DNA from 4 places in the Desulfovibrio simplex genome. Region 4 is predicted to be linked to each of the others. Evidence: riboswitches for the same ligand, from Rfam matches in the RefSeq annotation. Region 4 holds a riboswitch; each other region holds the start of a gene.

Region 1 (7,092 bases), 1.3 Mb from region 4:
TGGAAGACTGTCTTCTTCTGGATGCGGGCAGCGGTGGCCGCGCCTCGCAGCGTCTTGTGTCCCAGTGCTTTTTTCACCACTTCGCCAACCCCCTGCTGGAGCGCATGGATGACGCGGCCCTGCTGACCGACATTCGCGGCCCTTTGGCCATGAGCACGGACTCCTACACCGTGACGCCCCTGTTTTTTCCCGGCGGCAGCATCGGCAGCCTCGCCGTGCACGGAACCGTCAATGACGTGGCCATGCTGGGCGCTCGCCCCCGCTACCTCAGCTGCGCCTTCATCCTTGAAGAGGGCCTTGCGCTGGAAACGCTTGAGCGCGTCACCGCCGACATGGCGGCAGCGGCCCGCGAAGCCGGGGTGCTCATCGTCACTGGCGACACCAAGGTGGTCCCCAGGGGAGCCTGCGACAAAATATTTATCAATACCACCGGCATAGGTGAAGTTTTCGCCAATCCCGCCCCGTCCGGGCACAGCGCGCGCCCCGGTGACGCGGTGCTGGTGAGCGGAGCCATGGGCGACCATGGCCTTACGGTTATGGGCAGCCGCGAAGGGCTGTCATTTCTCACGGACGTGGCTTCGGATTCCGCGCCTCTTAACCATATGATCGCGGACATTTTCGAAGCTGCCGGCGAAGTGCATGTACTGCGCGACCCCACACGCGGAGGCCTTGCCACCACGCTGAACGAGATTGCCGAGCAGTCTCAGGTGGGCATTCTTCTGGATGAAACAGCCATTCCCGTGCACGAGGCCGTGCGGAACGGTTGTTCGTTTTTGGGTCTGGACCCCCTGTACCTGGCCAATGAGGGCAAATGCATCTGCATAGCGCCCGAAGACAGGGCCGAAGCCGCCCTGGAGGCCATGCGCCGCTCCCCCTATGGCAAGGAAGCCGCGCGCGTGGGCACGGTCACGGAGGGCAAGGCGCAGGTGAGCCTGCAAACCCGCATCGGCGGCCGCCGTTTGCTGGGCATGCTTGAAGGGGCGCAATTGCCGCGCATCTGCTGATGGCGAGGATGCTTCGCGCATAATGGCGCACATGAATGCCGCACACAAATGATGCGGCATACGGTTGCGCCGCGTGCGCAAATCAGCCGCCTCCACAACTGCAAAAGCCAGCAGTTCCCGATCATGCGGGAATTGCTGGCTTTACTTTTTACATATATCTGTTTCGCCTTGAAATTGCCTGCTGCAGATAACTTTTGAAGTGCTGTGATGCCAGGAAGGCACCGCCTCTAACATCCCATTTTATATGAGAGTATTTTTTCTAGAGCATTTTGCTTTTGAAACACTCCCTGTTTCAACGCATCATTCTGGCGAAAAACGTGGTTTTCGCCAGAATACACGCCACTTCGTGGCAGCTGCCGCCTTCACGTCAGCAGAGCAATTTCAAAGTTAAAATGCTCTAATACACCAAAATACAATAAAAGTTTTAGGGGGTGGGAGCGTGGGGGAGGAGACCCCTTTTTCAAAAGGGTCCCTCCCCCACAAAGTATTACTTCTTTCCCCTCCCCAAAAAACATTTCAACGTACTGCCCAGACCTAGCCCTTCCCCGGTTTTCTGCTGATGATCAGTGACATATAGGGTGGTGTGCCTTCTTCCAGGTCTATGCCATGGCGCAGCTTTTCGGCGGGCTGCTCCACGTGGCTGGCCAGAATACAGGAATCCAGCCGCCCTGTGGCGCGCAGGGCGTCCGTAATAGCCGGAAGGTTGCGGTACGCCTTGAGAATAACGGCGGTATCAGCTCCATCGAGGGCGTTTTCAAGCTCGTCGCGGCTGTTGATGCCGGGAATGATGCGCAGGGTTTCGCTGTTCTCGCACAAAATGACGCCCGCACGCGCGGCTGCCGCCTGAATGGAGGTAATGCCGGGGATGATCTCAATGGGCAGGTGCGGCGCGCACTCCCTGAGCGTCTTCATCAGGTAGCCGAAGGTGCTGTAGACAAGCGGATCGCCAATGGTCAGAAAGGCCGCATTTTCGCCGCTCTCCAGCACTTGCTGCGTTTTTTCGGCGGCCACGCGCCACGCCTCGCGCAGCACGGCGCGGTCCCGCGTCATTGGAAATTCCAGACGCAGCATGCGCGCGTCAGGCTGTAAATGCGGTCGGGCGGTTTCCAGCGCGGCGGAATAGTCATTTTTGGGCGAAGCCGCCGCCAGAATCACGTCCACCTTGCCAAGGGCGTTCACCGCCCGCAGCGTCAGCAGGTCCGAAGCGCCGGGCCCCACGCCCACGCCGTACAAAACTCCTGTCATGCTCAGCTCTCTTATCCTGTGGTCAGAATCTCAGGTTGAAGGAAAATCAAGGAAAATCAGCGCGCCGCACCGGGATGCAAAAAATGCCCCAGCTCTTCGGCGGCGTCCACAGAGCGCGGCCCCGGACGGGCAAAAAGGTCTTCATCCACCGTCAACACCCTGCCTTCGCGCACGGCGCGCAGATCCCTGTAATGCGGACGCTGGTCCAATGGCTGGGGGTCGGGGTTCATAGGGCCGCTCTGAATGATGTACACATCCGGGTCAGAGGCCAGCAGGGCTTCTTCATTGAAGCGCACCAGTTTTTTTTCGTCCGCGACCACATTCCGCCCGCCAGCGCGGGATATGATGTGATCCACAATGCCGCCCCGCCCCGCTGCCAGCAGATTGGGGTACCGCACCTCATAAAAAACGCGTACCGGCTTCTGAGCCTTGTAGCGGGCCTCAAGGTCAACGAGCCGCGCCTGCCACGCGCCTGTCAGACGGGCGGCTTCAGCCTCGCGCCCGGTGAGCTGTCCGAGCTTTTGCAGCACGCCAAACATCTGCTCAAAAGAATTCATTTCAAAAACAAGCACGTTCAGGCCGAGGGCGCGCAAGGCTTCGGTCTGCAACAGCGCTTCGTTGCGCCCGGCAAGCTGGATGACCAGGTCGGGCGACTGTTGCACGATAAGCTCGGCATTGGGGCGCATATGGGTGCCTATGGCGGGCAGATGCTCCAGACCGGGGATGTTCGCGTCAGCCACGGTGCGGGCCGCAAGGCTGTCACCAGCGCCCAGCGCCAGCAAAAGCTCGTTGAAGGCTCCGTACAGGGCTATGATGCGCTTTGCCGGAGCGTCCAGACGCACCTCATGCCCCGTATCGTCACGGACGCTGACCGGGACAAAGGCGGACGCGGACGCCGAAGCTGACCCTGCCGCTGGCGCTGCCGACCCCGACGCACCGGCGGCCACGGCGGCCGCGGTAAACACAGTGGGCGCAGCGGCAGCGGCGGGAGCTGGGGCAGAGGCAGGAGCGGACAATTGCCCGGGTTCAGCGGCCAGCGTCGCGGATGCCAAAGCCAGAGGCAGAGCCAAAACCAGGGCCAGCGCCAGCGTGGGCAGAACATGCGTCGCCTGGGCATGCGGCAAAGCCGTCATGACTGCGGGGGCCATGCGCCCGCGCCAGCAGGGCCTGAGGCAGGCCCCAAAGCGGGTGCGGCAAAACGCCGATAGGGATATCATAAAGGGCACTGAGCTTCTCCTCGGTAAAAACCGCATCCACCGGGCCGTCAAAAACAAGCCTTCCGGCCTTGAGGCCCAACAGTCTCGTGGCATAGATGGCCGCCAGATTACAGTCGTGCACGGCCATGAGCACGCAGGCCCCGGCAGCGCGGCGGCGTTCCAGCAGGTCGAAAAGTCCGGCCATGCGGGCCATATCCAGCCCCGCGGCCAGTTCGTCCAGCAACAGGAGCGGACTTTCCTGCGCCAGGGCGCGGGCCAGAAGCACCCGTTGCAGTTCGCCGCCCGACAGTTCCGCAAGACGGCGCGGAGCCAGCATGGCAGCGCCGCAGGCTTCCAGGGCCTCGTCCACCGCCGCGTAATCCCTGCTGCCGTAACAGCCCAGCCACGAAAGGTGCGGATACCGCCCAAGCAGCGCCATCTGCCGCGCCGTGAGCTCGCGCGGATATTCCCCGCCCTGCGGCACCACAGCCGCCAGCCGCGCGCGCTGGCGCGGCTTCATGTCCACGAGCGACCTGCCCTGAAGAAAAATCTCCCCTTCCTGCGCGTGCAGCACGCCGGAAAGGCTGCGCAACAACGTGGTTTTGCCGCTGCCGTTGGGGCCAAGCAGGGCCAGACATTCACCGCCACGCGCCGCAAAACTCACGCCCTGCAATACCGGCCGCCCCCTGTAGCCGGAGCGCAGGTTGCGCACCTCGAGCATGGGCGGGGTCGCCGTGGCGGACGGGCCGCTGGTGGCGGGCCTGGCTGCGGACGGTGCGGCGGAAAATCTGGCGGGCGGTTCTGCAAACGCCCCAACGGGTTCCGCCACACAACCATCTGCTGACTGCGCAAACTGCCCTGCTGACTCCACCAACTGGCTTGCGGCCTGCTCTGGCTCGGAGCCAGCGGGCGCAATATTGGGCGCGTGCGTTCTCTGCTTCATGGCCGCCTCCGCACCAGCAGGGCAAAAAATGGACCGCCAAGAAGCGCGGTAACCACGCCCACGGGCAGTTCCTGCCCGCCGTCCAGCACACTGCGGGCCAGCACGTCGGCCCATACCAGCAGCACGCCGCCGCCAAAAAACGCTCCGGCCAGCAGGGGGCCGTGACCGCAGCCCAGCACAAGGCGCAGCACATGCGGCACCACCAGTCCCACAAAGCCGATCACTCCGGCAACGGCCACGCACCCCGCCGTCATACAGCTTGCCCCGGCCAGCAGCCAAAGCCGTGCGCGGCCCACATTCAGCCCGAGCTGGGCGGCCTGCTCGTCGCCCAGGGTCAGTACGTCCAGCGCGCGCCAGCCCAAAGCCACAGCCAGCAGACCAGGCACGAACGTTGCCAGCAACAGGGGCAGGCTGTCCCATCCACGCCCCTGAAACGACCCCATAATCCAGAAAACAATGCTGGTTACGGATTCTTCATTGAGCGCCTTGATCAATGCCACCAGCGCCCCCAGAAAGGCCGCCACGGCAATGCCCGCAAGTATGACGCTCTCGCGCCTGAAGCCGCCGTCGCCCCTGCCGAGCCACAAGGCTCCGGCCAGGGCCAGCAGCGCGCCCGCCAGAGCCGCCGGGGCCACCAGAGCCGCCGGTCCCGGCAGGGAAAGATGCACTGCCGCCAAAAGTCCGCTCAGGGCTCTGCCCGCAACGCCGCCAAGGGCAATGGCAATGCTTGCCCCGCACGCCGCGCCCGCCGAAATCCCCAGAGTAAAAGGGTCGGCCAGAGGGTTGCGCAAGACCCCTTGCAGGGCCACACCCGCCACGGCCAAAGCGCCGCCGCACAGGGTCGCAAGGCACACGCGGGCAAGGCGTATCTGCCCCACCACCAGCATGAGCGACGTATCCTGTGGTGGCGCGGCCAGCCCGAGTTGCACCGCCAGAGCGTGAAAAACCTGACCAGCCGCCAGCGGAACCGGGCCGGGCAGACAGGCCAGAGGCAGGGAAACAAGCCACAGCGTCGCCAAAGCCGCGAACGCGGGCCACAGGCGCACGGATGACAACCCGGAGGGAGAGGAGGAATGTGATGTCGCGGTCATGCCCGCCCTTTGAAGACCCAGCGCGGGGCGCATGGGCATAAAAAAGGCCTCTTCCCGCATGAAACAGATGTTGCTTCATGAAGGAAGAGGCCCGTATTTCCTCAGTCCTGCCGACAAAGTCCCGTTGCCGTGGCGGCTCATGCCGCTGCCATGCACCCTGGAGCAGATCAACTTTGAGAATGTACATTCTCAAAGTTCAAGATACGCTCGCCTTGGCGCTTAACCGCGCAAGTAAATGATAGTGCTGTCTTCATTCGTAGCGCTGCTGTCCTGACCCGTAAGACGATTCCGTCAACGGTTCAGGCAAGCCCTGCGGGCAACGACTGAAGCTGCGCGTGCACCTTTGCGGCGGGCGTCTGCTCACGCAATCGCCAGAGCAATTTCAAAGTGAAATTGCTCCAGCCAAAAGCGGGGCCATGGGGCAAGGCAGGTCTTCCGGCTTGGCTCCCTCTCACCGGCCTTCCCGTTTCCAGTGGCACTGCGTGGTGCGAGGTTGGCGAGCCTTACGGCGGCGGGTCCGCTCCCGCATCTAACGGGATTCCCTTTTCAAGCCGGGCAACCCGGCTACCATTGCCGCGCCTACTGTAGGCGGGGGCGGCAGGCCTGTCAATGCCGGGCGGACTCGCCAAAACCGCAGGCCGGGCGGCCTGCGCCATTGTTTTTGTTTTTCCACCGGGCTAGCATGCGCGAACTATCCACCGACGCAGCAAGGAACGTGCATGAATATCGCGTATGACGGTTTTTTTCTCAAAGAAGGTCTGCTGAGCCTGGGACATACGGTGATTGATCTGGCGCCGTACCAGGAAAAAGACGTCACCGATGCACTTGCGGAACTTGATATGCCGGTAGATGTCGTGCTGGTGGAACTTTTTGGCGCGAAAAAACTCCCTGCCGGTCTGCACCGGTGCCAGGCCCGTCTGGCGGCATACTGCATCGACTCAAGCATCAACGCGTTCTGGCTTGAACACGCCTGCAAGGTCTTTGACGACGTCTTCGTGGACCAGATGGAAACCGTATCGACGCTTCGCAAAGCCGGAATCAGGGCTTCGTGGCTGCCGCTCTGCGCCCAGAAGCATGAATTTCGCGCTCCCACCCCGTGCAAAAAGTACGACATCTCCTTTGTGGGGGTCACTACGCCGCAGCGCCTCAAAAGAAGCAACATTCTCAACCTGCTGATGCAGCGCTACAGCGTGCATGTCCGCCAGGACGTCGGCAACAGGGAAATGATTGATATTTTCTCAGAATCCCGAATAGTTCTGAATGAAAACCTTTTTGACGGACTGACCCTGCGCGTTTTCCAGGCCCTGGCCTCAGGCGGCCTGCTGTTCACCGAAGCACGGGGCCGTGGTACGCAACAGCATTTTACAGACGGGCGGCACCTTGTCTGCTACACGCCGCAAACGCTTCTGCCCCTGGCAGACCGCATCCTGAAACAGCCCGAAGCATACGCGCCCATAGCTCTGGCGGGACAAAACCTTTGCCGCAAAAATCACACATCCGAGGCGCGCGCCGCCCAGATGCTGTCCGCTCTTGAAAACAACAGCGCGCGCACCGCGCGGCGTGATGGAGCAGAACGACACTGTAGCGAGGCCAAGGCGCATTGCCTGCGCTGC
Region 2 (7,092 bases), 230 kb from region 4:
CGGTAACCGGATGATACAAAAAGGGCGCTTCCAGTGGAAGCGCCCTTGATACTGTTTGCCAAACGGACTAGCCGTTTTCGCTTTCTTCGAACTTCTGCTTGAGCAGGTCGCCCAGGCTCTGTCCGGATTCCTGCGGCCCGGAATGGAATTCCTTGGGCTTGCGGCGTTCTTCTTCGTCCTTGATCTGCTTGATGGACAGGCCAAGGCGGCGCTCTTCAGCGCTGACGTGGATGACCTTGGCCTGGATTTCCTGGCCTTCCTTGTAGATTTCGGCCGGGGTCTTGACCTTCTTGCTGGACAGCTCGGAAACATGCACCAGGCCTTCAATGCCTTCTTCCACTTCAACAAAGAGGCCGAAGTCGGTGATGTTGGTCACGGTTCCCTTGATGGTGCAGCCCACGGGGTAGGTGGTGGGCACGTGGCCCCAGGGATCGTCCACCAGCTGCTTGACGCCCAGGGTGAACTTTTCGCTTTCCTGATCAACGGTCAGCACCTTGGCCTGCACGGTGTCGCCGACCTTGTACATTTCGTTGGGATGGCGCACCTTCTTGGTCCAGGAAATGTCGGACACGTGGATGAGGCCGTCGATGCCGTCTTCAATGCCGATGAACATGCCGAATTCGGTGATGTTCTTGATGACGCCTTCAAGAATGGTGCCTTCGGGATAGCGCTCAGCCACCAGTTCCCAGGGATTGGGACGAACCTGCTTCATGCCGAGGCTGATGCGCTTCTTGTCGCCGTCAACGCCCAGGATGACCACTTCGACTTCGTCGCCGGTGTGGACCATCTGGGAAGGATGACGCAGCTTGCGGGTCCAGGACATTTCAGAAATGTGCACAAGACCTTCAACGCCGGCTTCCAGTTCCACAAAGGCGCCGTAGTCGACGAGGTTGGTGACCTTGCCGGTGCACTTGGCACCTTCGGGGAAGCGGGCGGAAATATCCTGCCACGGATCGGGCACGAGCTGCTTGAGGCCCAGGGAGACCTTGTTGTTGTCGCGGTCAAAGGAAAGCACCTTCAAGGTCAGCTCCTGACCGATGGTGATCATTTCCTTGGGATGACGGATGCGCTTCCAGCTCATATCGGTGATGTGCAGCAGGCCGTCGAGGCCGCCCAGGTCGACGAACACGCCGTATTCGGTGATGTTCTTGGCCTTGCCCTGCACAGTCTGGTTTTCTTCGAGGGTGCGCAGCAGATCCTGGCGCTTGGAATCGCGTTCTTCTTCAAGCAGCACGCGGCGCGAAACAATGACATTGCTGCGGCGGCGGTTGATCTTGAGCACGCGGAATTCGAACTCCTGGTTGACCAGGGCGTCCATGTCCGGCACGGGACGCAGATCCACATGAGAACCGGGCAAAAATGCCTCGACTCCGCCGATGTCCACGGTGTAGCCGCCCTTGATGCGGCGTACGATGTGGCCCGTGATGACCCTGTTGTTTTCCTGCACGTCTTCGAGCTGGTCGAAAACCTGCATGCGTTTGGCCTTTTCAAAAGAAAGGGTAATGGTGCCGTCGTTTTCGTTCTTGCGAACAACGTACACGTCCACCTTGTCGCCCACGGAAACGACCATGTTGCCGGCGGCATCGCGAAATTCAGCCGCGGGAATCTGCCCCTCGGACTTGAAGTTCACGTCCACCAGTACATTGTCTTCGTCCACGCGAACGATTTCGCCCTTGGTGATAGAGCCTTCTTCAAGGTCGCCAAAATCGGAAGTGAGGTAGTTTTCGAGAGCACTCTCGAAATTCATTTCGGTTTCGTGCCCGGTTTCCAAGCCTGCCATATGTCCAGCCTCCAAACATGATTTCCCTTTTTTAAAGAGAGGTCGCATATGTAGCAGAAATTTGCCGGAAGAACAAGGAAAAATACGCCCGAAACGGCCAAGAAAGCCGCGCTGCAGCCCCGGTGCGGACCCACATGTGGCGGCTGGCGCAACCTCCCGCCCTCCTTGACATTTGGCGCTCCCTGTTGTCCTGTGGTCTTTTGGCGGGGAATTTCGTGCAAGTCGAAAACAGTCGCGCTGCGGTAAGAGGGGACAAGGTTTCTTTTCGCCTGCTCAGGAAGGGCGGCGTTTGACAGCCAATCGCGCAAGCGGTGAAGGCGAAACCAAGGCGCTGGCCGTGCGGCCACACAGCCCTCAAGTCCGAACACCCGCCGGGGCCAAAGCCCTTTTGCGAACCTTTCAACGCGAAATTGAGGAGGTTGCCATGCCGCGCACCCTGTCACACGTCGGGCTTCGCCCGCTGCTTTTCGTCCTGCTGCTGCTCGCGGCGCTTGCCGTGCACGGCACAAGCTACGCCGCAGACGCCGCTGCCCCCAAGGAAGGCATCCTGCTGGTAGCTTTCGGCACCAGTGTTCCCGAAGCCCAGCCCGCCTTCAAGGCTGTGGATGCGGAATTCAAAAAAGCCTTTCCCGGCGCGCCTGTGGTCTGGGCCTACACATCGCAGATCATTCGCAAAAAGCTGGCCGAACAGGGGCATCCTGTGGGCGGCATCAGCGACGGCATGGCCCAGCTTGCCAAGGACGGCGTAAAGGTCGTGCGCGTGCAGTCCCTGCATGTTCTGGCCGGTGAAGAATTTACCGCCCTTGAAAGGGCCGTGCTGCTTGACGTGAGCAAGAACCCCGGCCGTTTTGAGGCCGTTTTTATGGGCCGCCCCATGCTTGAGTCCAAGCCTGACGCCCAGGAACTTCTGGCCGCCATTCTGGCCGACACCAAAAGCCAACGCGGCAAAAACACCGCCCTTGTGCTCATGGGCCACGGCCAGAGCCATGGCCGCGCAGACCTGGCCTTTGAAGGCGTGCGCGCTGTTTTCACGGCCACTGACAAAAACATCCACATGGCCACGGTGGAAGGCGCGCGCAGCTTTGAAGACCTGCTCAAGGAGCTCAAGGCCGCCAAGGTCAAGCACGTTGTGATCGCACCCCTCATGCTGGTGGCGGGCGACCATGCCCGCAACGACCTTGCAGGCGATGAGGACGACTCCTGGGCTACCCAGCTCAAAAAGGCCGGCATCAAGGTTGACACCCACCTCAAAGGCCTTGGCGAAACCCCCGGCGCTGCCGCCATCCTTGTGCGCCACGCCAAGGAAAGCGCCGACGACCTGACCAAGGAACCCAGAAAGCCGTAAACGCCGCCTGATAAAACGCCTTTTCCCGGACGGCACGATGGGCCGCACTGCCGCACCGATCAGGAAAAAGCTTTTGGCGCATATCACTCAAGAGCCACCCGCCGCACGGGTGGCTCTTGTTTTGCCCGCCGCCCTTTTTTCCGGGGCCTGCGGCAGTCCGCCCGAAAATTCCCCGGACACGCCGATGCATACTACGTATCACCGATTTTTATCGTTTTTTTGTGGAGTCGGGGGGTACACAATACTGTCTTTTTCATGTAGCCTGCATAAAATTCTATAGCAAAACACTGCTGTCGGACATGGTGGGCAGCTGTGATCCACGGGAGGCCCGCATGCCCAAGCAAAGTCGCAAGATCTCTCCACCGCGGCCCGCAGCCGCCCCCCGCCGCAGCGCCAGAAGCGCCCGCGTCTATTCGCCGGATGTGGAAAAAATCAACTGCCGCGTGGCGGAAGCCCAGGCCATCTTTGCCAACGCCAAACGCATGGCCGGTATGGTGGCCCGTACCCTGGGCCCTTTTTGCGAAGTGGCGGTACACGACTTCAACGACCTTGAGCACTCCATCATCCACATCGAAGGTTCCCTTACCGGGCGCAATGTGGGCGCTCCGGCCACCAATATGGTCACCAAGGCGTGGCGTCAGGGCGGCGACAATGTGCAGGACATCATAGCCTATGCCGCCACAACGCCTTCAGGACAGACGCTCAAATCGTCCATCAGTTTTTTGCGCACCAGTGCGGGTGAGGTTATAGGGGCTGTGTGCATACACTTTGACCTGACGGATCTGGAACGCTTTCAGGGCGTGCTGCACGCCTTGCTGCGCTTTGAAAACGCCCCGGGCAAGGAGATGAGCGAGGCTTTTCCCTCCTGCCTTGGCGAAACCAGCGACGCCATCATCGAGACGGCCATACGGCGGGCGGGCAAACACCCCGCCACCATGACGCGGGAAGAAAAACTCAACTTTGTGCGCATCATGGATGAAGAAGGGGCTTTTCTCATCAAGGGGATGGTGCAGTATCTGGCCAAGGCCATGCGCGTGTCCATTTACACCGTGTACAACTACATGCGGCAGGTCAAGGTCGACGCCAGCCGCGACACGTCGACAAACTGAAACATCGTGCCGTTGTCAGAGCATCGTCCCAATGGGTGAAGCCGCCCGCTCCGGCGCGCGACCGTGCAGGGGCGGAGACGTTGTGATGGAAGATTTGCCGTGACGGTGTGCGGTGTCGCTACGTGGGGAATGCTCGCGGGCAATTTGCACAGGTGGAATGTGCGGGGCAATTGCACAGGCACAATGTGCAGACATTTTTTCAGAGAACCTTCGCAGGCAATTCTCGCAGACTCTTCTCAGACAAGCTGTGCAGGCACTGTGTGTGCGGCACTATTTGCGGGTGCAGTGCGCGGAGACGCCGCGCGTGCGCAAAAAGCAGGCCCGCGTTGTGTTCCGGGTTGCGCTTCCTGCCTAGAGCATTTTCACTTTGAAATTGCTCTGGCGACTGCGTGAGCAGGCGCCCGCAGCGAAGGCGTAAGCGCAGCTTCAGCCGTTGCCCGCAGGGCTTACGGATGCTTAAAGCGTTGTGACGCAGGAAACTACGCTTGAAGACAGCATGCGTAACGACACGGTTTGTCCCTTACAATCGCTGTCGCCATCCGTAAGCCCTGCGGGCAACGGCTGCCGCGAAGACAGCACCGCTATTTATTTGCGCTGTTAAGCGCCGAAGCATGCGTGTCTTAAACTTTGAGAATGTCCATTCTCAAAGTTAATCTGGTCTAGGTGGTCAGTATAAGGGCCAGTATGCCCCCCTGCACAGCAAGGGCCACGGCAAGGGCCAGACATTTTACGCCGCGTCCGGGCCCGGTGGGGACGCATCCCGCAAACAGCGCCCATACGCCCTGGAGAATGCGCTTGAGCGGCCACACCTGCGCCAGCGCCAGCCAGCACAGGCCCGCCCAGGTAAAATAGCGGATTTCGCCTATGGCCCAGAAACGCTCCAGCACCACGCCCATGTCGATCTGGTTGGCGCTGTAGGCGTCGCCTATGCCCTCCACGAGGTCCAGAACCGCAGCCTCGCTGAAAACAATGCCCACGGCCGCAAACAGCCCCATCAGGACCACCAGCAACATAAAAAGCAGCCAGAACGTACGTAGCTGCCACAAGGCATGCCCCGCTGCCACAACGTCCTGACGCGCCAGGGCCACGCGTCGCGCCACAAAGGCGCATGGAAGCACAGGCAGAGGCAGCAGCCCGAGTATGGGCAGCCACAGGGCAAACGCGCCGCCAGCCAGACAGATATATCCGGCCAGGAACGGCCAGGGTTTCAGCTTGTTGCCTGTGGGCATGGCGTCTCCCCTAAAAAATTGTTCGTGCAACGGACCACGCTGTCACATAATTGCATGCCGCCACTTCGCGGGCAAGAGCCCGGTGGGGAGTGACATGATATTCCTGTCCGAGCGTTTGCATTGACAACGGAACCTCCAGCTGCGTGAGCAGACGCCCGACGTAAGAGCGCAAACGCTTATACCCCACACAGTTACGCATCGTAACAGGCGCGCCGTACCCTTTAAACGTGTACCGTGCCAAAGGCAATCCTCTCCAGAACGCAAAAAACCGCCGCCCCGGATGTACCGGAGCGACGGTTGTCATGACGCCAGGGCGGCAGTTGTCCTTGAGGGCGGTAACCTTTGCGATGGCGTGACGCCTGTAAGACGCTGCCGCCGGCCCCCGTTTCCAACCAGGAAATACCTTGGGCTGCAAGAGTGTTAGGGGTTGGGGGCGTGGGGGAGGGACCCTTTTGCAAAGGGTCCCTCCCCCACCAAGCCTTTCCCCTCACAAAACACTTCAAAGCGCCGTTACCCTAGCCGCCGAACTCGGAGTGTATCTGATGCTGCGCCGCCAGCGTGCTCATATCATCGCTCGCACTGTCGGAGTGCGCATCCTGGCTGAGGGTAGAAGCGTCACCGCCAGAATTTCCGGATCCGCCGTCGTGATCGCCGTGTCCTGAAAGCCCCGCCTCACGGTAGCCATCGGGCAAATCGTCGCCCATGGCGGCCGAGAAGGGCACGGTGCTGTCAGAATACGTGACATCATACCCGTTGAAATGGCCGCTGTTCAGGTAGGCGTGCAGGTCCGCCTGGTCAGCGGCGCTCAGGCCGTTGACGCTCACATGAATTCCTTCAACGTCGATGGAACTCAGGTTGTTTTGCAGCCAGGTGTCATACTTGGCGATAAAATCGGCGTAGGAGTCGGCCTTGAGCACAAGCAGATCATAGCCGTCGCCGCCAGTGATGGTGAGGTTGCCCTGCACATGGCCGTCAATGGTCACGACGTCGTCGCCAGTGCCGAGGCTGATGCTGGTGGAACCGCCGGTGACATCCCCGTAGATATTCACGCGGCCATCGCCGGCGCCCATCAAAATCTTGTTGTTGCCGCCCGCGATATTGCCGTTCAACGTGAAGATGTCGTTGCCATCGCCCATGTTGAAGGTGTTTGTGCCGTTGCGCAGGTTGCCGTTGATTTCGATGTGGTCATCGCCGCTGCCGGTAATGATGGTGTTGGCAGTATTGTAGCTGCCGCCGATATCGCCCGTAAGCGTGATGCTGTCGCCGTGCGCGTCCCCGGCCTTGCTGCCGCCCTGAATAGTATTGGAGGCATTCTGGACGCCATACATGGCGTAGGCCTCTCCGGCTGTTCCGGCCTTGGCCGTGATGACCACCGTAATGGGGCTGTCTGTATTTTCAATGATGTTTTTGACAGCGCCGTGCCAGTCTTCATGCGCGTACATGCCGTAAGCCCAGCCCGTGTCGCTGCCGCTGGCGTTGGCTGTGATGTTCACATTTTCAATATTGCTGACCTTGTTGACTGCGCCGCCCCATGCCGCGTTCATGCCGAAGGCGCCCGCAGGGGTGCCGCTCATGTAGTCGGTGGACAACGTCTGGGTGCCCGTAAAGGTGGCGTTTATGTTCAGCGTG
Region 3 (7,092 bases), 1.5 Mb from region 4:
CGGGGCAGAACTCGTCACACCACGTACCTGCACTCGGCGCCTGGTGGAAGACCTCACAATGCGTGCATCGGCAGGCTGGTGAAAACCGGAAGGATTCTCCCTCAAAAGCCGTTTGATTTATGGGGGCATTACAGGGTGGCGTGACCTGCGGCCTCGGGTTGGGAGAGAGGCATGGAGACTCTTTGCGCGGGGTGGGCGTGGGCGTTCGTCCTGCTTGGTTCCGGGCGTGTGGATGTGGAGGCGTCGCGCACAGGGGCGGGCGTGACCTGCGGGTACGCGCCGGGTGGGGGCGGGCGTCCGTCCTCGACAAGTGCGGACATGCCCATGTTTATGCGGTAGGGCAGGATCATTTTTTGCCTGTAAATTTCATTTATTCTGCTGAATTAATTGAGTAGTGGAAATTGATTTTTTGCTTCTTGGTAATATTTCTTAAAAAAATATGGCCCGGTAAAAATGGCAAATGGTGCGGTTTTCCAGAGGTCGCATCTGCAAATCCGCAGTTGCCAAGGGTTTGATCAGCCTTGAAATCATCAGGGCAGTGCGCTAGATTGTAGCCCGCACCAAGGGAGTCATCAGCCAAACATGTAAGGCTGCGGAACTTTCAATGGCGGTTCCGGCAGTGTATTTTTCGGGCAGGGTATAGCTCGCGCCCAACACTTTTTTGCGGCCTTTTTTTGGACCTGAGCGAACACTTTATAATAAAATTTATCAATAAAAATTGAACTGTTCCTACGAGACTAGGAAGTCTTTTTTGCTTACCCCGATTGACATGATGCAGTTCTTTTGAGATTTTCTAGACATTGAAAGCGCCCTATGGGCTTAATAGAGAATCCCGTGAAAAACGGGAGCGGACCCGCCGCCGTAAGCCGTACAAACGCCGCCTTTCTTCATGCGCCACTGGGGCAATGCCCTGGGAAGGCCGAAAGGCGGTCGGCAAGCCGGAAGACCTGCTTTCAACAAAACACCCAACGGCTGTCGGGTATACCCCTGTACAGTCAAGATACGGATTGTCGGCACGGGGCCTTTGCCGGCCAATCCTTTGCGGGAACGATCTGTTCCCGGCTACAGGCTTGCCCCTGGGTTTACTTACCGCCCCATATGTTACCGGTGTCCCCTTCGTTCGTTTTGCGAACGGACTTTTTCACAGTTGTTTTCACAGTTCTTATGGGAGTCTTTCTCCATGCCCGCCAGCATCACCAAGCGCGATGGCACGGCAGTGCCTTTCGATTCCGTCAAGATTCTCAACGCCATTACCAAGGCCAATCAGGCCGTTGGCGGTGAGGATATGTCCCCTACAGACCTTTTGTTTGTCACTGAAAAAGTGTGCAAAAAACTGGATGCCCGCGGCCTCAAGCACGTTGAGGAAATTCAGGATCTTGTTGAAGAAACGCTGATCCAGTACGACTACGCCAAGACGGCCAAGGCCTACATCCTGTACCGCGCCGAGCATACGAAAATCCGCAACGCGGAATCGTATCTCATGGATATCTATAAAAAACTTACGTATTCCCCGGCCATTCACGAAGACATCAAGCGCGAAAACGCCAATATTGACGGCGACACCGCCATGGGCACCATGCTCAAGTACGGATCCGAGGGGTCCAAGTACTTTATTGACAACTACATTCTGCCCAAGGATGCCTCGGCCGCGCATATCAATGGCGACATCCATATCCATGATAAAGATTTCTACATGCTCACGGAAACGTGCTGCCAGATAGACCTTATCCCACTGTTTAAAAACGGTTTTTCCACCGGGCACGGGTATCTGCGCGAGCCCAACGCCATTGAAAGCTATTCGGCCCTGGCCTGCATAGCCATTCAGGCCAACCAGAATGAAATGCACGGCGGTCAGAGTGTGCCGCACTTCGACTTTGCCATGGCCGAGGGCGTCATTAAAACGTACCGCAAGGAATACGAAAGGGCCTTTACCTCCTTTGTACGTATTGCCATGCATATGAAAGCCCGGGATGCAGCGGTTTTTACCGAAAAACTGCTGGCCAGCGTTGACCTGTGCCCGCGCCTTGGCAATATGGAAGAATTTGGCCGCAAGCTGGATCAGGTCGCCTCTGCGGAACAGAAAGCCATGGTGGGCGAAGCCCATGCCTATGCCGCCGAAGAAGCCCTGAAATATACCGAGCGCCGCACCTATCAGGCCATGGAAGCTCTTATCCACAACCTGAACACCATGAACTCGCGCGCAGGGGCACAGGTGCCTTTCAGTTCCATCAACTATGGCACTGACACCTCCGCCGAAGGGCGCATGGTGGCCAAAAATCTGCTCAAGGCCACCAAGGCGGGCCTTGGTAACGGGGAAACATCCATCTTTCCCGTGCAGATTTTCAAGGTGAAGTCCGGGGTCAATTACAACAAGGAAGATCCCAACTACGACCTTTTTCAGTTGGCCATTGAGGTTTCAGCCATGCGGCTGTTCCCGAACTTCAGCTTCCTTGATGCTCCGTTCAACCTGCAGTACTACAAACCGGGCGACTACAACAGCGAAGTGGCCTATATGGGCTGCCGTACACGGGTTCTCGGCAACGTCTATGACAAGGACAGGCAGGTGACCTGCGGACGCGGCAACCTGAGCTTTACCTCGGTCAACCTCCCCCGGTTGGGCCTTGAGGCCCACGGCGACGTCAAAAAATTCTTTGCCCTGCTGGACGACAGGATCGATCTGGTTTTTCGCCAGCTTTTGCACCGGCTCAAAATTCAGAGCTCCAAAAAGGTGCGCAACTATCCCTTCCTCATGGGCGAGGGCATCTGGCTTGACTCCGAAAAGCTGGACTGGGACGACAGCATTGAAGAAGTCCTGAAGCACGGTACGCTCAGCATGGGCTTCATCGGCCTGGCTGAAGCCCTCATATCTCTGCTTGGCAAGCATCACGGCGAAAGTGAAGAGTCCCAGAAGCTCGGCCTTGAGATCATCAGCCATATGCGCAAGCGCTGCGATGACGAGTCGGAAAAGTCCGGCCTGAACTTCTCGCTTATCGCCACCCCGGCGGAAAGCCTCAGCGGTCGCTTTGTCTCTCTGGATAAAGCCAAGTTCGGCAGCATTCCCGGCATTACGGACAAGGATTACTATACCAACTCCTTCCATGTGCCTGTGTACTGCCCTATCAAGGCATTTAGAAAAATCGAGATTGAGGCCCCATACCATGCGCTGACCAACGCGGGGCATATCACCTATGTGGAACTGGATGGCGATACCTGCAAAAACCCTGAAGCCTTTGAAAGCATCATCCGCTTCATGCACGATCAGGGTGTGGGCTACGGATCGGTCAACCATCCGCTTGATCGTGACCCCCTGTGCGGATATGTGGGCGTCATCAATGACTGCTGCCCGCGCTGCGGCCGCAGGGAAGGCGAAGGCGTCAGCCCTGAGCGTCTTGATGAACTGCGCAAAAAGTATCCCCATATTCCCAAATGGAGCTAGGGCCATTCGCCCTGAAGCCGCTCCGGCGACTGCGCGTGTGAACGTCCGCCACTGGAATGCCCGAGTCGGAGCGCGGTCGCAAAACTTTGAGGGTGCATACTCTCAAAACTGAAAAGGTTCATGTTGTTTGCTGCTATGGCGGCCGCCCCGGCGGCCCGCCTGAACCTCATACTTATTATTCATTACGTGCAAGGAGAAAGTCTATGTTGATGAAATCGCGTTTGTTTGACGAAGTGAAACCCGCGCAGAAATTGGTGGGCCAGGGCATGACTTTTGAACGCACCCGCCGTATCACCGGCTATCTTGTGGGTACGCTGGACCGCTTCAACAATGCCAAACGCGCTGAGGAGCGTGACAGGGTCAAGCATGCCTAACGATGCGTCTTTGCAGCCCATGCGCCTGTCCGGCATTGTGGAGGAATCCATAGTGGACGGGCCGGGGTTGCGATACGTGCTGTTTACCCAGGGTTGCCCGCACCGCTGCAAGGGGTGCCACAATCCGCAGACCCACAGCTTTGAGGGCGGTTTTCTTTTTTCAGCAGAAGAGGCGCTCAGACAGTTTGACGAAAATCCCCTGCTTGCGGGGGTGACCCTTTCCGGCGGCGAACCATTTGCTCAGGCGGCCCCCTTGTGCTCAGTGGCACAGGGGGTGCGCGGCAAGGGCAAGACCGTGGTTACCTACACGGGGTATACCTTTGAAGAATTGTGGCGGCGCGGCAAGGATGACATCTGGACAGCACGCCTGCTGGATCTCACAGACCTCCTGATTGACGGCCCTTATATGGAAGAGCTGCGCGATCTGGAGCTGCTTTTCAGGGGAAGCTCCAATCAACGCCTTTTGAGCAAAAAAAGCCGTGAAATCATTGCGGCTGAGCTTGAAAGGCCTGAGAATCCTGCCCGCTAGAGCAGCGGTATTTCGGTTGCATTATTTGACCATGAATAAAGCCCGCCAATGGCGGGCTTTATTCATGGCGTCTTAGAGCAATTTCATAATGAAATTGCTCTAGCGGATGCGGGAGCAGACGCCCGCCACGGAGGCGTAAGCGCAATTTATTTGCGCTGTTAAACGCCGAAGTGAGCGTGCCTCAAACTTTGAAAATGTATATTTTCAAAGTTAATCTGCTCTAGAGCATTTTAACTTTGAAAAAGTGTAAATGCTCTAACGCTGCACGAAAGTGCAGCGCGCCACAACGTGGCGTGGATTCGGCCGAGCTTTATCCGTAGCTTCCTGCATCGCAACGGCTGAAGCCTGCGTCACAACGGCTAAAGCAACGGCTGCCGCAAAGACAGCAATTGGTTAAGTGAACGGACACCTACCGATGGCTGTGTTGCTATCCGTAAGCGGCAAAGAACCGCTAACGGCTACCGCAAATCGCATTTTCGGCTGAATGAAGACTTTGAAACGTGAAGCATTTCAAAGTTAATCTGCTCTATATGTTCCGGCAGGCAGTCAAGGTTCAGTCCTTGCCCTCTGCTGCGCTGTCGTCCGTTTTCAATGCTATGCCGTGATGCTGCGCCACATAAGGGGCAAAAGGCACATCCATGCCCTGAATATGCTCAATGAGCCATGTCTTTAAAAATTCCAGCAGGCTCTGGTCCACGTCAGCCTTGCCTTGCAGCAGCGCTTCGCGAAAGAGCACAATTTTATTTTTAAAGACTTGATGCTCCTCAATGTGTTCCTTGCAAAAAGGATAGTCGGAGTAGGCAAAGAAGATTTCTTCGGTGGTAAAGTGGGTAAAGGCGTAGCCAGCCAGGGAGTCGAGAATTTCCAGAAGAAGGGTGGAATCATTGCCTTGCCGAAGGCCATTGTGCAGCTTGTTTACGTATGAAAGCAGGAGTTTGTGTTGACCGTCAATAACGGGCACCCCGGTGGAATAGCTGGGTGTCCACTGAAAGAAATCTTCTTCCTGCGCGGTTTCCGTCTGAATGGGGACGGCAGGCGTATCGCCAAGAAATGCGTTCATCTGGGTCAGGTAGTTTTCGCAATATTCCAGTTCTGCCGCGACCTTGTCCAGCCATTGGGTGGTGAGCCCGCCGAAAAACGCCGTTCTGGCGAGTTCCGGGCAAACATCTGAAAGTCTTCGTTCCTGTTCGGCCTGATCGGTCGCCAGCAGGCGCAGTTTGCGCGCAGCCTCGTGCAGGCTGTCCTTGGTCATGGTCTGACCGGACATGGCGAGTGTGTATTTTTCTTGGCATTCGGCGGCATCCTGACGCATTTTGTCCAGGTCGCGGCGGGCGGACGCGAGCTCACGTGTATGGGCTTCGCCGTGTGCGGCCATAAGCTCGGTCATATGGCACAAAGACCCACAATCAGAGGCATGAGGAAGGTGGAGCGCGCCGGGTTTCCTGAGGCTGCTGCAAATGTTTTTAAAGGGTTTGAGCAGGTTCCGGTAGAGAAGAAAAAGCCCGCCAAAACCGCAGACAAGTCCTGCCGTGCCCGCGGCATATGAAAGGGGAGGGGAGAGGAGCAGCCCCAGTGCGCTGATGGCTGGCGAAATGGCTAATAGAATAAAAAAAACGGGCATGCTCTGTCCTTGATTCATGGCGGTTTTTGGCTGCGAACGAATTTCTGAAAGGCATTTGGGGCAATGGTTCCCAAAAACAGCCAGCCCTGTAGCGCGATGGGCGGAATGCCCTGTTGTTCCCGGCTTGGGCTTTGGGACTGCCCGCCGTGGTCAGTGAGATTTCACTGGCCACGGCGAGTGAGTGGAAAGAGACAGGCCGGGCGAATCCAGCTGGTACAGTCTTGGCAGGATATCATTGAGAGCATGCATTCTCAACGGTTTTGGCCGCCCGTTACGGCTTCGTCGCAACGGCTAAAGCTTCGGCTTAATCCACGCCACGTTGTGGCGCGCTGCGCTCTCGCGCGGCGTCAGAGCGATGCAATTTTTTTCAAGGTTACATCGCTCTAGTTCTTGAATGGCGAAATGGCTCTGAGTGTTTCAATGACCTGCGGAAAATGCTCAATCACAAAATTCACATCATCTTCGGTGGTGTAACGTGACAGGGAGAGACGGATTGAACCGTGCGCGTAGTTGAAGGGAACGCCCATGGCGCGCAGCACATGTGAAGGCTCCAGGCTGCCGGACGTGCAGGCCGACCCGGAACTGGCACAAATGCCCAGCCTGTCGAGCATGAGCAGTATGGCTTCCCCCTCGACATTCTTGAAAGAAATGTTGGAGGTGTTGGGCAGGCGGTTTTCCACATCGCCATTGACCATGCAGTCCGGGATGCGCTCAAGGAGGCCTGCCTCCAGCTTGTCGCGCAGCATGGCCACCTGCACGCGTTCTTCCTGCATATGGTCCAGCGCCAGTTGCGCGGCAACGCCCATGCCCACGATGTAGGGCACGTTTTCCGTACCGGCCCGGCGTCCCCGCTCCTGATGCCCACCGCGCAGGAAGGGGCGGAAGCGCACGCCCTTGCGGATGTACAGGGCGCCGATGCCCTTGGGCGCGTGCAGCTTGTGCCCGGAAAGCGACAGCATGTCCGCGGGCAGATGGCTGAGGTCAATGGGGGTCTTGCCCACAGCCTGCACCGCGTCGGTATGAAAAAGTATGCCCTTTTCGTGGGCCATCTCGGCCATACGCTGGATGGGGTAGATATTGCCCACCTCATTGTTGGCAAACATGATGGAGACGAGAGCCGTGTCTTCAGACA
Region 4 (7,092 bases):
CCCAAAGCTGGCTTTTGTCAATGTGTTGCAGCGCCAGGTGCAGCAAGCGCACCATCTCGTCCGCCGTGGGAATGCGCGGGCTGTGGATATCATATACGCCGGGGCCGACCTCGCCCACATAGTGAAAGCGGGTGAAGGCGTCCAGCAGTTCCATGCCGCTGCGGCTGGATTCGATGCTGATGACATCGGCATCCATGCGCGCGATGGCGGGCAGGATGGCGTTGAACTCGCTGTAGCACATGTGGGTATGCAGCTGTGTGCGGTCCTCAACGCCTGTGGACGCCAGAAGAAAGGCGTCCACCGCCCATTGCAGGTACACGGCGGCCTCGGCGGCGGTAAGGGGCATGCCCTCGCGCAGGGCGGCTTCGTCGATCTGGATGATGTGTATGCCTGCCGCCTCGAGGTCGGTCACCTCATCACGGATGGCCAGGGCGATCTGGCGGCAGACCTCGCTGCGGGGCAGATCGTCGCGCACAAAGCTCCAGCAGAGGATGGTCACGGGCCCGGTGAGCATGCCCTTGACGGGCTTTTGCGTCAGGGACTGGGCATAGCGCGCCCATGCCACGGTCATGGGCGCTTTGCGGTACACATCACCATAGATGACGGGCGGCTTGACGCAGCGGCTGCCATAGCTCTGCACCCAGCCGTTGCGCGTAAAGCAGAACCCGCCCAGCTGCTGCCCAAAGTACTCCACCATATCGTTGCGCTCGGCCTCGCCGTGCACGAGAACGTCCAGACCAAGCTCCTCCTGCTTTTTGATGCAGGAGGCAATCTCCGCCTTGATGGCGGTTTCGTAGTCAGCCTGGGTCATTTGCCCGCGCTTGAAGGCCAGCCGAGTTTTACGGATATGGTCTGTCTGCGGAAAAGAACCGATGGTGGTGGTGGGCAGAAGCGGCAAACGCAGCCATGCCTGGGCCTGTTTTCGTTCGGCGAACGGGGATTTGCGGGCCAGCATGGCCGGGGTCACGGCGGCGGCGCGCTCACGCACCGCTGCCTGAACCGTGTCGGCATGGGCTTGAGCCTCGGCCAGCACAGCGGCGTTGGCTGCCAGAATGTCCGCGCCCTGTCCCTGGGCGATGGCCTTGAGGTCCGCCAGTTCCCCGCATTTTTGCACGGCAAAGGCCATGCGGTTCTTGATGTGTGCAGGAAGTCCGGTTTCTTCCGCAAGGTCCACGGGGCTGTGCAAAAGCGAGCAGGAAGAGGCCAGAAGAACCCGGTCCGCGCCAAGGGCGCTCACGGCGCGGGCTATGAGGTGGGCAGCCTGCGTGTAGTCGGTCTTCCAGATATTGCGTCCGTTGACCAGTCCGAGCGACAGGGCCATGTGATCGGGCAGGGCGGCGAGCACGGCGTCCAGCTGGCCGGGGCCGCGCACAAGGTCAATATGCAGGGCCGCGCAGCCGCTGTTTGCAGCCAGGGCAAGGTGCTGGTCCAGCGGGCCGAAGTAGGTCGCCAGCAAAAGCCTGGCTGACCCGGCGCGGGCCGCCGCCGCATTGAGCGTTGCATACGCTTCGGCAAAGCGCGCAGCGGCGGGAGCGGGCAACAGTTCGGTGCAGAGCACGGGTTCTTCAATCTGCACGCAGCCGCAGAGGGGAACCAGCTGTTCCAGCAGCGCCGTATAGGTTGCCAGCACCTCGTTCAGGCGCGTCCACGGATCTGCGCCGTTCTGGCCCTTGGCCAGGGCCAGCCAGGTGAAGGGGCCTATGATGGCGGCCTTGGGCGTGAAGCCTTTGGCGGCGGCGCGCCGGGTGGCTTCCAGCACGGGGTGTTCGCCGGGCGTCCATACGGCGTCGGCTTCAATTTCCGGCACAAGGTAGTGGTAGTTGGTGTCAAACCACTTGGTCATCTCCATGGCCGGAATGTTGCGTGAGGCGTCGCCGCGCGCCAGAGCGAAATAGCGCGTCAGGGCATCCTTGCCGCAGTGGGCAAAGCGGGCAGGCACGGCCCCAAGCATGAGGCTTGTGTCCAGCATGCGGTCATAGAAGGAAAAATCGCCCGTGGTCACGTAGCTCAAGCCAGCCTCGCTCTGGATAGCCCAATGGGATTCCTGAAGCTGGTGCGCTGTGCCGGTGAGATCCTGGGCGGAAGTGTCGCCACGCCAGAAAGATTCGAGAGCCTGTTTCAGCTCACGCTGCCTGCCCATGGAGGGAAAGCCGAGAATGTGGGTACGCATGGTTGCTCCTTTCATATGGTGTTGAAAGGGCAGTCTTTTTCACGCTAGAGCTTTTATACCTGAAATGGCGTGCGACCTGCCGGTCTTGCCGCCACTTCACAATACGGATGCAATCCGTACCGACGTGCGGCATCACCATGCCGCACGGCTCTGGCCGGGCGCAACAACGCCTGACCGGGCACTTGCCTGAACGCGAGACAGTACTGCCTTGCCGCCGGATGGCGGCAGGTGATGAGGCGTCTCCTGGCTTCCGGCCCCTGCGCGTTTGTCGTTGCGCGTGGCCGTACCTTCCCGTCCCCGGAGCAGACCGATGTTGCGGCATTCCCAACATTTTGACGGCCTGGTCGATGAACAGTGGCACGGCGCGGGTTTGTGCCGGTTACAGTGGCGCGTCCGCAACGGATTTTCACCGTTTTCCGTTTTTCATCACAATATCTAGATAAATTGATATATAACAGCGGCCACAGTGTCAAGCGCAGACAGGGCAAAAAATGATGACGGTTAATACTCGTAGCCGGCAGAGCAGGATAGCTTTGAGCTTGTGAGGTGTCTTAGAGCAGATTAACTTTGAAATGCTTCACATTTCAAAGTTTTCATTCAGCCGGAAAATGCGATTTGCGGTAGCCGTTAGCGGGTCTTTGCCGCTTACGGATAACCAATGCTGTCTTTGCGGCAGCCGTAGCTTCCTTCGTCGCAACGGCTAAAGCTCGGCTGAACCCACGCCACGTTGTGGCGCGCTGCACTTTCGTGCAGCGTTAGAGCATTCACACTTTTTCAAAGTTAAAATGCCCTAGACCAGATTAACTTTGAGAATGGACATTCTCAAAGTTTAAGACACGCATGCTTCGGCGCTTAACAGCGCAAATAAATAGCGGTGCTGTCTTCATCCGTAAGCCCTGCGGGCAACGGCTGAAGCTGCGCTTACGCCTTCGCTGCGGGCGCCTGCTCACGCAGTCGCCAGAGCAATTTCAAAATGAAAATGCTCTAAAAGCGCAGTTTCAGCATCCCTTGGCCAGGGCAGCCCTGCAGCAGACTGAAATACCAATAAGAGTTTTAGGGGGTGGGGGCGTGGGGGAGGAGACCCTTTTACAAAAGGGTCCCTCCCCCACAAAGTATTTCAGCACAAAGCATTCCCAAAATAAAATGCTCTGCGTTTAGTCCTGGCGGGTGAGGTGATAGACGGCGGGAATCATGTACATGAGGCTCATGGTCTGGCGCGTTGGCTCATACCGCGTGGCCACAACAACGGAGCCGAGGTTCCAGAGGTGGTCGTCGTCGCTTTCTCCGGCGGAGGGCGCGCCGAAGCGTTCACTGACCATGCGCACGATGGTCTGTGCCGTGGCCTTGTCCGGCACGGCGTACTCCAGTTCCACAAAACCCAGGGGGGAGGGGCGGCCGGGTCCGTAGCAAAAGGCCGCCTGCCGCGCGCCGGGCACAAGCGCGCCGGGCGTGTAGGTGTCGCAGATATAGGCATCGTCCTGGCGGGATGCGCGCATGCCCGCCTTGGCGAGCGCATCGCGCATGGCGGGCCGGGTGGCGGTGTCCAGGCGCAGCCCGAAAAGCACGGCGCCGGGACGTGAGGCGGAAGGCCCGGCCATGTCTTCCAGTTCCTTCATGGCGTGGATGGACCCGCGCATGGCAGCCGCATAGAGCAGAAGGGTGGCGCGCGCCTGATTTTTTTCCACCCCCTGGCCTGTGCGGTAAAGATGGCCGAGGCGGGCCAGGGCGTCGGTCTGCTGCTGCGCCGCCGCACGACTGTACCAGGCAGCGGCCGCCTTGTGGTCTTGCTGTACGCCGTGCCCGCTCTCATACATGAGGCCGAGATTGTACTGGGCCTCGGGTTGTCCCTGCCGGGCTGCGAGGTCAAACCAGCGGGCGGCTTCTTCGGGGTTGGCGTCAATGGCGCGCCCCTGTTCCAGCATGCGCCCGTAGTTGCTCATGCCGGAAGGGTTCCCCGCTGAAGCGGAGCGGGCAAACCAGTAGAGCGCGCGCCCTTCGTCCAGGTCCACGCCCTGGCCGAGGTCAAAAAGCACCCCAAGGTTGTTCATGGCCTGGCCGTCGCCGCTCTCCGCCATCTGCTGCCAGATGGCGTGAGCCCGGGCGTAGTCGCCCTTCTGATAGGCCTCATTGGCCTGAGCCTCAGGGCTGCCGGGGGTAACTGAACTTTCCGGTTTTTCCCCCTTCCTGGTTGTTTCGTGCCCGTCATTTGTGGGGACGTGGGGCGCGGAAGCAGCCTCTGGCGTTTTGGGGGCATGCGCCGCAGGAGCCGCCTCTTTTTTATTGTCGGCGGCCTTGGCGCGCGGCGCGCGCTGCGTAGCCTGGCGTCCCCGTTCCTGCCGCTGGCGTTCACGCTCCTGATTCAACTGCTGCTGGCGCAACTGGGCTTCCGGCGACTGGGGCTGCAGGCCGTCAGCAGCGGGATTTCTGGGACTGGCGGGAGCGTGCGCGGCAGGTGTTGGGGCCACAGGCGCGGGCGGCGGCACAGGCATTGGCGAAAGGGTCGGGGCCTGCCCAGGAGCGGCAGGAGCCGTACCTGAATGGCCGTTGCTCTTTTGCCCTGGCTGGCCGCCTTGTTGTTGCAGCGTGGCCGCTTCAGCTTCTGAGAGTTGGCCGCCAAAAAGAAATCCCATTATTTCGCGCCCTCTGGCGGGCTGGCCATTTTCTGCTGGCTGGGCGCTGCCCGCCCAACCCGGCCTTTGCCCGCCGCCGGGAGCTTGCAGGGCCGGAGCCTGCACCGTGGGAGCCTGTACCGTGGGAGCTTGAACAACAGGCGCCTGAACTGTGGGCACCGTGACGGTGGGCTCGGTGTTGGTCGGTGTGGGAATGGAGGCCGCCGCAGCCAGAGCCGTGCGTGGCGTCATGCCTCCCAAGGCGGCTGCGCAGAGGAGAAAGCCCCCCAGCGCAAGGGCGCGCAGACAAGAGATGGCCAGGGCTGAAGCGCTTGGAACGGCGGCGCGCAGGGCAGAAGCGCCCGGAATTGCCGCATCCTGAAGAGAAGTGCGCGGAGGAGCGGTACGCGGGGCTGAGGTTCCCGAAACAGTTGCGCCCCTTTGGGCTGCAGGCACGTCAGAACCGCCCGAAAACCCTGCATCCGGAAAGGTGGCGGACATGCCGGAAGCGCTCGGGGCAAAGCCGTGCGGGCCGTCATGCGGGCCGAGATTATGCGAGCTTGATTCGCGCGGGTCGAAAGGTCGCGGGTTGTGATCGCGCAGTTGCCCGTTCGCGTGTGGGCCGCAAAGAGTGTGAACCCGCAGGGCCGTCAACGCGGCCCTGCGGGCAGGCATACTGTTTTGAGCGGAGCCCTGGGGCTCTGCTGTACAACTGGAGGTGTTCCGGCGCATGGCTCCCATCCCTGGCCAGGCCTCGCGGCGATGGCGCTCCTGTGGCTCGGCGCTGTGTCAGTCGCTCGCGGCCAAGTCCGGGCCTTGTCATGCCGTTTGCGGCCTATGGTTTACGTTTGGGACAGTTGAAATTGTTAAAATCAATTTCCGGCTTGTCCGTGAGGCGCTGGTCAAAAACCAGGGCGTGCCCGCGCCAGTCGCGGATGGTCGCATTGATTTTTTCCATATTCACGTAGGTCAGCAGGGCGGGCCAGCGATCAGCCATATCCCGCAGCATACGCGCATAGGTTACTTCGCCGCCGTGGAAGCCGTCAACAAATTCGCAATCACTGGAGCCGAAGGTGCGTGGATCGGTAAAGTCGATAACTTCAATGCCGCGTGCCAGCAACGCCTCCCGCAGGTGGAAGAGGTGCGGGTAGTTGGCCTCGTGTTGGCGTATGGCGTCCAGCACTTTCACGGACAAGGGCGAAATAAAGACAAAGGTGGCTATGCCGCGTGCCTTGAGGCGGCAGTAGATTTCGGCAAAGGCGTCCACATGGGCGGAGCTTATGCCGCCGGCATCGCGGCTGCCTTCAATGGGCTTGGCGCGAAAAAACGCCTTGATGCCGTGCCGCACCTGCTTGAGCGAGTCCTCGAACTGATAGTCGAAGGGGCGCTTCTGGCCTGTGGTTTCCGCCGTGTAGTACCATGAGCCGTCAGGGCCGAATCCGTCGTCCGTCTGCTGGGCCATGATGCCGTAGCGCCCGGCGCGGAAGCCGCCAGCCGATTCCAGCAGGACGGGGGCAATGAGGTCGTGGACGGATATCTTTCCTTCGAGCAGCCAGGCCCAGGGCTTTTTCAGGCTTTCGAGGCCGCTGTTGTAGGAGCCGCTGGTGGGGGGCTCGTCCTTGAAGGGATCGGGCTGCCACTGGGGCATGAACCACCAGAAATCCAGGCCGATGATGACGGCATCGGGCTTGTGGATGGCCAGCATGGCGTCAAGGGTGGAGCGCAGCACCGAAAGGTTGCCCGCCGTGCCGCCCACGTTGAGAAAGGGTTTACGAAAGTAGGCTCCCCGGAACTGCATGACGCGGGATGAGCCCACGGCGGCGATTTCCGGTTTGACCTTGGCGTAAAGCTGCAGCTTGTAGTCCACAAAGTCCTGTGAGACGCCAGAGCCGAAAACGGCGAATTGCCCGGAGGACTGCGCCTCCACCGCGCGCTCGACGCCCACGTCGCCGCTTTTGTAGAGCCACCACAGGGTATAGGGCAGGGCCAGCAGGCCGACCACAAGGGCCAGAAGCAGCAACACACGGAAGTAACGGGAAAGATAGGCGGATTCGGTGAGGATTTTGCTCATGATGTGTCCGCTTCTTTAAAATTGGAAGTACAGGAAGGTTGCCTTGCGCGACACCAGAATGAGCGTCACAAAGGCCAGGCAGGCAAGGCTCGCGGCCCACGCCGCCGAGGGCCGCCAACTGAGGTACGGGCGCGAACCGTCGCGCCTGCCGTGCAGCAGTTCGTGGCTGTTGGGGAATGCCCAGCACAGCACAAAGCTTATGCCCAGCAGGGCAAAGGGCAGCCAGCCCTGAAAATAGTTGT

The links. A riboswitch is a leader RNA that binds a small molecule or an ion and turns the genes downstream of it on or off. The one in region 4 is predicted to bind cobalamin.
Region 1: linked by a shared signal. The riboswitch ahead of ACZ5DH_RS07915 (FecCD family ABC transporter permease) and the one ahead of metE (5-methyltetrahydropteroyltriglutamate--homocysteine S-methyltransferase) in region 4 are both predicted to bind cobalamin.
Region 2: linked by a shared signal. The riboswitch ahead of ACZ5DH_RS12375 (sirohydrochlorin cobaltochelatase) and the one ahead of metE (5-methyltetrahydropteroyltriglutamate--homocysteine S-methyltransferase) in region 4 are both predicted to bind cobalamin.
Region 3: linked by a shared signal. The riboswitch ahead of ACZ5DH_RS03980 (anaerobic ribonucleoside triphosphate reductase) and the one ahead of metE (5-methyltetrahydropteroyltriglutamate--homocysteine S-methyltransferase) in region 4 are both predicted to bind cobalamin.

Annotation. Positions count from the first base shown of each region.
Region 1 covers NZ_AP042377.1:1,934,646-1,941,737, forward strand. The annotation lists gene hypE (hydrogenase expression/formation protein HypE) at 1-1,004, shown strand, start outside; gene cobI (precorrin-2 C(20)-methyltransferase) at 1,539-2,249, opposite strand; gene ACZ5DH_RS07905 (ABC transporter substrate-binding protein) at 2,306-3,382, opposite strand; gene ACZ5DH_RS07910 (ABC transporter ATP-binding protein) at 3,276-4,388, opposite strand; gene ACZ5DH_RS07915 (FecCD family ABC transporter permease) at 4,385-5,479, opposite strand; cobalamin riboswitch at 5,888-6,067, opposite strand; gene ACZ5DH_RS07920 (glycosyltransferase family protein) at 6,199-7,092, shown strand, end outside.
Region 2 covers NZ_AP042377.1:3,011,192-3,018,283, forward strand. The annotation lists gene ACZ5DH_RS12370 (30S ribosomal protein S1) at 68-1,780, opposite strand; cobalamin riboswitch at 1,957-2,170, shown strand; gene ACZ5DH_RS12375 (sirohydrochlorin cobaltochelatase) at 2,205-3,125, shown strand; gene ACZ5DH_RS12380 (helix-turn-helix transcriptional regulator) at 3,458-4,234, shown strand; gene ACZ5DH_RS12385 (hypothetical protein) at 4,701-4,835, shown strand; gene ACZ5DH_RS12390 (hypothetical protein) at 4,894-5,463, opposite strand; gene ACZ5DH_RS12395 (beta strand repeat-containing protein) at 5,979-7,092, opposite strand, start outside.
Region 3 covers NZ_AP042377.1:962,524-969,615, forward strand. The annotation lists gene ACZ5DH_RS03970 (hypothetical protein) at 129-350, opposite strand; gene ACZ5DH_RS03975 (hypothetical protein) at 371-580, opposite strand; cobalamin riboswitch at 788-969, shown strand; gene ACZ5DH_RS03980 (anaerobic ribonucleoside triphosphate reductase) at 1,181-3,436, shown strand; gene nrdD (anaerobic ribonucleoside-triphosphate reductase) at 3,640-3,810, shown strand; gene nrdG (anaerobic ribonucleoside-triphosphate reductase activating protein) at 3,803-4,339, shown strand; gene ACZ5DH_RS03995 (bacteriohemerythrin) at 4,893-5,960, opposite strand; gene nifS (cysteine desulfurase NifS) at 6,344-7,092, opposite strand, start outside.
Region 4 covers NZ_AP042377.1:3,239,412-3,246,503, forward strand. The annotation lists gene metE (5-methyltetrahydropteroyltriglutamate--homocysteine S-methyltransferase) at 1-2,170, opposite strand, end outside; cobalamin riboswitch at 2,387-2,641, opposite strand; gene ACZ5DH_RS13200 (tetratricopeptide repeat protein) at 3,325-5,511, opposite strand; gene ACZ5DH_RS13205 (hypothetical protein) at 5,615-6,850, opposite strand; gene ACZ5DH_RS13210 (MBOAT family O-acyltransferase) at 6,866-7,092, opposite strand, start outside.